2 linked regions of the Paraneptunicella aestuarii genome follow. The protein of the gene in region 1 interacts with the protein of each later gene in a pairwise test. Links are inferred from orthologs where the notes say so. Each region holds a gene or a part of one and is shown on either strand. Other genes may lie near its edges. The genes, in order: uvrA and uvrB.

Evidence for each region.
Region 2: the proteins of uvrA (region 1) and uvrB interact in binary tests that used the Escherichia coli proteins (3 or more experiments, as listed by UniProt). The link is inferred for Paraneptunicella aestuarii from one-to-one orthologs.

Annotation. Positions count from the first base shown.
Region 1 is NZ_CP074570.1:333,787-337,460, reverse strand. What follows is about bases 221-3,566. They hold uvrA (excinuclease ABC subunit UvrA), read left to right. Parts: upstream 221-534; coding sequence 535-3,366; downstream 3,367-3,566. Other genes in these bases: KIH87_RS01420 (acyl-CoA thioesterase), read left to right, coding at 3,366-3,566. Also shown: KIH87_RS01430 (MFS transporter), read right to left, coding at 1-194; more of KIH87_RS01420, read left to right, coding at 3,567-3,674. UniProt on the Escherichia coli protein: The UvrABC repair system catalyzes the recognition and processing of DNA lesions. UvrA is an ATPase and a DNA-binding protein. A damage recognition complex composed of 2 UvrA and 2 UvrB subunits scans DNA for abnormalities.
Region 2 is NZ_CP074570.1:3,727,694-3,731,021, forward strand. The notes cover bases 92-3,091. They hold uvrB (excinuclease ABC subunit UvrB), read right to left. Parts: upstream 2,594-3,091; coding sequence 590-2,593; downstream 92-589. Other genes in these bases: KIH87_RS14275 (LysR family transcriptional regulator), read right to left, coding at 92-348; KIH87_RS14285 (MATE family efflux transporter), read right to left, coding at 2,593-3,091. Outside these bases: more of KIH87_RS14275, read right to left, coding at 1-91; more of KIH87_RS14285, read right to left, coding at 3,092-3,328. UniProt on the Escherichia coli protein: The UvrABC repair system catalyzes the recognition and processing of DNA lesions. A damage recognition complex composed of 2 UvrA and 2 UvrB subunits scans DNA for abnormalities.

The sequences.
Region 1 (3,674 bases):
ATTCCCATCGGGATTTGCATCAGAGCTTGAGTTAGACCGTAACCGCCAATCGCAAGGCCAACCAACATAGGAGAATAATCAGGATAAGCGGGCGCTAATAATGCAATCACAGGCATTATCATAAATAGCCCTAACATGCGCATCAAATAGATAGCCGCTAGTGAAAAGGCGCCACGTAATTCAGTTTGGTTCACGGATCTGGGTCACATTAAAAATGAAGTTAAAAATTCTCGTTCTTAAATTCACTCTTGGAAAAGAGGGCGCGCAGTGTAACACAAATCCCCCACTCCCAACACCCCAAGTTCAAAGGAACAGAAAACGGAAAAAGTAAGAAAAAATGAATAGAGAGAAGAGCCAGCTCCCCCTTGAAAAAACCCTGAAATACAGCTTGCGCCTGGTTTACTTTTCAACTTCCCGGTTCAAATAATATTTAGCTCAAGCAAGATACAAAATGATGTACTTCACGGCTGGATAATACTGTATATTTATGCATATAATTATCGTTTTCCTTTTTTGAGCAATTCATCTTCTCTCATGGATAAAATAGAAATCCGCGGTGCCCGTACCCACAACCTGAAGAACATTAACCTCGAACTTCCTCGCGACAAATTGATTGTCATTACAGGTTTGTCCGGCTCAGGTAAGTCCTCACTTGCATTCGACACCTTATATGCTGAAGGACAACGACGATACGTTGAATCCCTTTCGGCCTATGCCAGACAATTTTTGTCCATGATGGAAAAGCCCGATGTTGACCATATCGAAGGCTTGTCCCCCGCCATTTCCATTGAGCAGAAATCCACATCTCATAACCCGCGCTCAACCGTAGGCACCATCACCGAGATATACGATTATTTGCGTTTGCTGTTTGCTCGTGTCGGCGAGCCTCGCTGCCCGGATCATAATGCACCTTTGGAAGCGCAAACCATCAGCCAAATGGTCGATAACGTGCTGGCTCTGCCGCAAGATAGCAAGATGATGCTACTTGCACCCGTTGTTCAAGGGCGCAAAGGCGAACATATCAAAACACTGGAAAATTTGGCTGCGCAAGGCTTTATCCGTGCTCGAATTGACGGTGAGATCTGTGATTTATCCGATCCTCCAACTCTGGATCTACACAAGAAACATGACATTGAAGTGGTTGTGGATCGCTTTAAAGTGCGCGATGACATCCAGCTCCGCCTGGCTGAATCCTTTGAAACGGCACTGGAGCTTTCTTCGGGTGTTGCCAAAGTGGCTTACATGGAAGGCGACGGGGATGAGATGGTATTCTCGGCAAACTTTGCTTGCCCACACTGTGGCTACAGTATTAGTGAATTGGAACCTCGTCTGTTCTCGTTCAACAACCCGGCTGGGGCTTGTCAGGTTTGTGATGGTTTGGGAATCCGACAATTCTTTGATCCTGCCAGACTGATCTCCAATGACGAACTCAGTCTTTCTGGCGGTGCCATTCGAGGTTGGGACAAACGCAGTTACTTCTATTTTCAAATGCTGCAATCTGTCGCCGAGCACTACAAATTTGATCTGAATATTCCCTATAAGGATTTACCAGAACAAGCACAACAAGTGCTTTTGTACGGCAGCAAAGGAACAGCGATCAAATTCAAATACATCAATGATCGCGGCGACATCATGGAGCGCAAGCATCCATTTGAGGGAATTATTCCCAACATGGAGCGTCGTTATCGCGAAACGGAATCCAATTCTGTACGTGAAGAACTTGCCAAGTATCTTAATCATCAACCTTGCCCTTCATGTCATGGCAGCCGTTTGCGCTTGGAAGCTCGCCACGTTTTTGTGGGCGAAACCAACTTGCCTACAGTTTCCGATTTTTCCATTGCTGATGCATTGGGCTTTTTTAACGATTTATCTCTAGTAGGTAAACGCGCCCAAATCGCCGAAAAAATACTGAAAGAAATCAATGACAGATTGAAGTTTTTAGTTAACGTAGGATTAAATTACCTTACCCTTTCTCGTAGTGCTGAAACACTGTCGGGTGGTGAAGCTCAACGTATCCGCCTGGCTAGTCAAATTGGCGCAGGGTTAGTTGGTGTCATGTACGTACTGGACGAACCTAGCATTGGTTTGCATCAACGTGACAACGAACGCCTACTTAGCACCCTGACTCACCTGCGTAATCTGGGTAACACAGTAATCGTGGTTGAACACGATGAAGATGCTATCAAAATGGCAGATTACATTGTTGATATCGGTCCCGGCGCTGGCGTTCACGGTGGCGAAATCGTTGCTAAAGGTACACTGGAACAAATTCTGGCAAGTGAAGACTCACTAACAGGAAAATATTTATCAGGCAAAGAAGCCATCGAAATTCCTGAGCACAGAACACAGAATAAAGATAACTTGTGGGTTAAATTAGAAGGGGCTTCTGGTAACAACCTGCAAAACGTTACACTGGAAGTGCCGATTGGCGTTATGACCTGTATAACCGGCGTATCAGGTTCAGGTAAATCGACCCTGATTAACGATACTTTCTATCGTATTGCTCACCGAGAGCTGAACGGTGCAACCAGCGATGAACCCGCCCCTTATGCGTCTATTGATGGCTTGCAGCACCTGGATAAAGTGGTCGATATCGACCAAAGCCCAATTGGTCGTACACCGCGCTCAAACCCGGCAACCTATACCGGGATTTTTACGGCCATTCGTGAGCTGTTTTCAGGTACGCAGGAGTCCCGTTCTCGTGGTTATAAGCCTGGTCGTTTCAGCTTCAACGTGAAAGGCGGGCGCTGCGAAGCTTGTCAGGGTGATGGTGTAATCAAAGTAGAAATGCACTTCCTGCCCGACGTTTATGTGCCTTGCGATGTTTGTAAGGGCAAGCGCTACAATCGCGAAACACTGGAAATCAAATATAAGCACAAAAACATCCACGAAGTGCTGGATATGACGGTTGAAGACGCTCGCGATTTCTTCAGTGCAATTCCGGCGGTACACCGCAAGCTACAGACCTTAATGGATGTAGGTTTGTCTTATATTCGACTGGGGCAAGCAGCCACAACACTGTCTGGTGGTGAGGCTCAGAGGGTAAAACTGGCAAAAGAGTTATCCAAACGTGACACCGGAAAGACCCTTTATATTCTCGATGAACCTACAACCGGGTTGCATTTTCATGATATAAAACAGCTACTAGCGGTTCTGCATCGTCTGAGAGATCACGGTAATACGGTTGTGGTTATTGAACACAACCTTGATGTCATCAAAACAGCCGATTGGATAGTAGATTTAGGCCCTGAAGGGGGTTCTGGCGGCGGTCAAATCATCGCAACCGGAACACCGGAAGCCTTATGTGATAACACGCAATCTCATACCGCTCGCTTTTTAAAACCCATACTTGAAGCAGGAAGATAATGTTCGAAGAGGTTTATAAAGTCCGATTTTATGAAACTGATGCACTTAAACACGTGAGTAATACCGTGATAGTGCAATGGTTTGAAGCTGCTCGAGAGCCGATTTTCAAGCTCTTTACGCCAGACCTGAACTTGGACACCTGGCCGTTGATCCTAGCCAACTACAAGGTGGATTTATTAAAGCAGATATTTCTCGGCGAAGTCACCATTAAGACCTGGATTTCCCGCATTGGGAACAGCTCTTTCGGTATTTATCAGGAAGTCTGGCAAAACGGGCATAAATGCTCATCCGGCGAAACCACAATGGTA
Region 2 (3,328 bases), 3.4 Mb from region 1 along the record:
AACTGCAGCAACCACACTAGGAGGCAAGCTTGCCATGAGAACCAAAGTCACATGACCAGAGTAATCATCATGTAAGCTCTTAAGGTTAAACACGAAGCTGTCAAACGCGTTGAAAATACGCTTGGTTTCCTGAAAGACCAGTTCACCCTCTTTGGTCATTTGGAAACCACCGCGACCACGATGACACAACACCAAATCAAGTCGCTCTTCGAGCTTCTTGATCGCAGCACTGATATTGGGTCTTTGCATTCTCAATACCGGCTCTGCAGCGGTAAATCCGTTACAGGACGCAACGGCATAGAAGACTCTAAGTAATTTTATATCCGACTCTTGCAAACGATTCAGCATAATTTTGTCACCTGAAAAACGGCAGAAAAATCCTTCTGAGAGCACCCTTATCAGGCACTGTTTTCTAAGGTATAAGTTTGCATACTATACTGATATTTCTCTTATGCGCAAACACTGATTGTAATATTCTTTCAAAATCCTTGTTTTGCCCGATAAGCAAAACACACGAAAAAAATAAATTAACTTATTGTTTTTAATAAAAATAACGAAAAACCATTCGGATAATTATCAACTCCAAACTCTAGGAAACTTCAACCATCTTTGCGCGCAAAATTTCTACCTGATCACGCAATGCAGCGGCTTCTTCAAATTCCAAATTACGGGCATGTTCAAACATACGTTTTTCCAATGCCGCAATATCGGCCAACAATTGTTTACTATTGTGAGTTCGATATTCTGCTTTCGGTTCAGCCACTTTACGTGAGTCTTTACTTGATTTGCTTTCGCCAAGATCCATGACATCGGTTACAGGTTTATTCAAACTCTGCGGCTGAATGTTATGTTCTTCGTTATACCTTTCCTGCTTGGCACGACGACGCTCGGTTTCTTCAATCGCTCTTTGCATCGACCCTGTAATGGTATCGCCATAAAGAATCGCCTTACCATTAAGGTTTCTGGCTGCGCGACCAATAGTCTGAATTAAAGAACGATCAGAACGTAAGAAGCCTTCTTTATCAGCATCGAGAATCGCCACCAGCGATACTTCCGGCATATCGAGACCTTCACGCAGTAAGTTAATACCTACCAGCACATCAAATCGTCCCAAGCGCAGATCTCGGATAATCTCCACACGCTCAACCGTATCAATATCTGAATGCAGGTAACGCACCTTAACGCCGTGTTCGTCGAGATAATCACTTAAATCTTCTGCCATACGCTTGGTAAGCGTGGTCACCAAGACCCGCTCATTCACCACGGTGCGTTTACGGATTTCAGATAGCAAATCATCAACCTGGGTCGACACAGGGCGCACTTCAATAATGGGATCGAGCAAACCTGTTGGCCTTACCACCTGCTCAACCACATCACCTGCGGATTTTTCCAGTTCGTATTTTCCGGGCGTCGCGGAAACATAAATGGTTTGTGGCGACAAGCGTTCAAATTCATCAAATTTCAGAGGTCGATTGTCCAGCGCTGACGGCAAGCGAAAGCCGAATTCCACCAAGGTTTCCTTACGAGAGCGATCGCCTTTAAACATGGCACCGATCTGGGAAACCGTGACGTGAGACTCGTCAATAAACAACAAGCCATCTGATGGGAAATAATCAATCAAGGTTGGTGGCGGCTCACCGGGTTCTCTACCCGACAAATAACGAGAGTAGTTCTCAATGCCGGAGCAATATCCCAACTCCAGCATCATTTCGATATCAAACTGAGTACGCTGAGTAATACGCTGCTCTTCAACCAGCTTGTTATTGTCTTTCAATTGCTCTCGACGCTCTTTCAATTCTTCTTTGATATGGTCGATAGCGCTAAGAATTTTTTCACGAGGCGTAACGTAATGCGTTTTCGGGAACACTGTCGCTCTGGCCACATTTTTTTCAACCGCGCCGGTTAAAGGGTCGAAAATGCTGATCCGTTCGATTTCTTCATCAAACAGCTCAACCCGAATCCCTTGCTTGTCTGAATCCGCCGGAAAGATATCAATCACGTCGCCACGAACGCGAAAAGTACCACGCTCAAAATTCACATCGTTACGGCTATATTGCAGCTCAGCCAGACGACGCAAAATATCGCGTTGATCCATGAGGTCTCCCTGACGCAAATGCAACAGCATCTTCATATAAGACTCAGGATCACCCAAACCATAAATCGCAGATACACTCGACACAATAACAACATCGCGGCGTTCCATAAGCGCTTTGGTTGCCGATAATCGCATCTGCTCTATGTGGTCATTGATAGAGGCGTCTTTTTCAATAAAGGTGTCGGTAGTGGGAACGTAAGCTTCGGGCTGATAATAGTCGTAATAAGAGACAAAATACTCAACGGCATTATCCGGGAAGAACTCTTTCATCTCCCCGTATAATTGCGCCGCAAGCGTTTTGTTGTGCGCCAGAATAAGCGTTGGCCTCTGTGTTTGTTCAATCACATTGGCCATAGTGAATGTTTTACCGGAACCGGTTACTCCCAGAAGGGTTTGGCATGCCAAACCATCACTTAATCCCTCAACTAACTGCTCAATGGCTCCGGGTTGATCACCAGACGGCTGGTAATTCGAGTGGAGCTTGAATCCTCTGGACATTACCCCTCCTGCAAGGCAACCTCTTTTTGCTCAGACAACGACATTTCTTCATTGAGTAAGCGATTAAACCAAATATAAGACACGGTACCTGCTCCCATGTAAGCAACAACGCTGCCCCAGAAGATGCCCTTCAATTCAAATACCATGCTACCCAAATAAGACACAGGGATTAAAAATACAAACAAGCGGATCATGCTTAATACTAGTGCAGACATGGGTTTATGCATGGCGTTAAAGGATGAATTGGTCAAAATGACAATACCTTGCAAGCCATAACCGAGTGGCACAATCATCAAAAATAACTGGATCAAGCGTTCTACTTCCGGATCTTTAGCAAAAGCCATAGCAATGAGAGGCGAAGCAGCCCACATAACGAAGAACACGAATAACTGCCAAACCATAATAAATTTCATCGTCTTCAAATAAGCTTCCTTCACTCGATGCATTTTCTCAGCACCATAGTTTTGACTGATGAAAGGTGGCAAAGTCATCGACAAGGATAAAGTCACGATACCCGCAATAGATTCCAGACGGCTTCCAACCCCCCAGGTTGCAACAGCCGCAGAACCATAACCCGCGACAATAGCAGTAAGCACCCCATTTGCGATCGGAGTCAACATATTGGAACCCGCAGCAGGAATACCGATTTTTAGAATACCGCTAAATGCATCATTAAATTCAGAAGGACGTAGCAAGCGTGGCAGGATCAACTTACGTTTTATCGCCAACAAATAG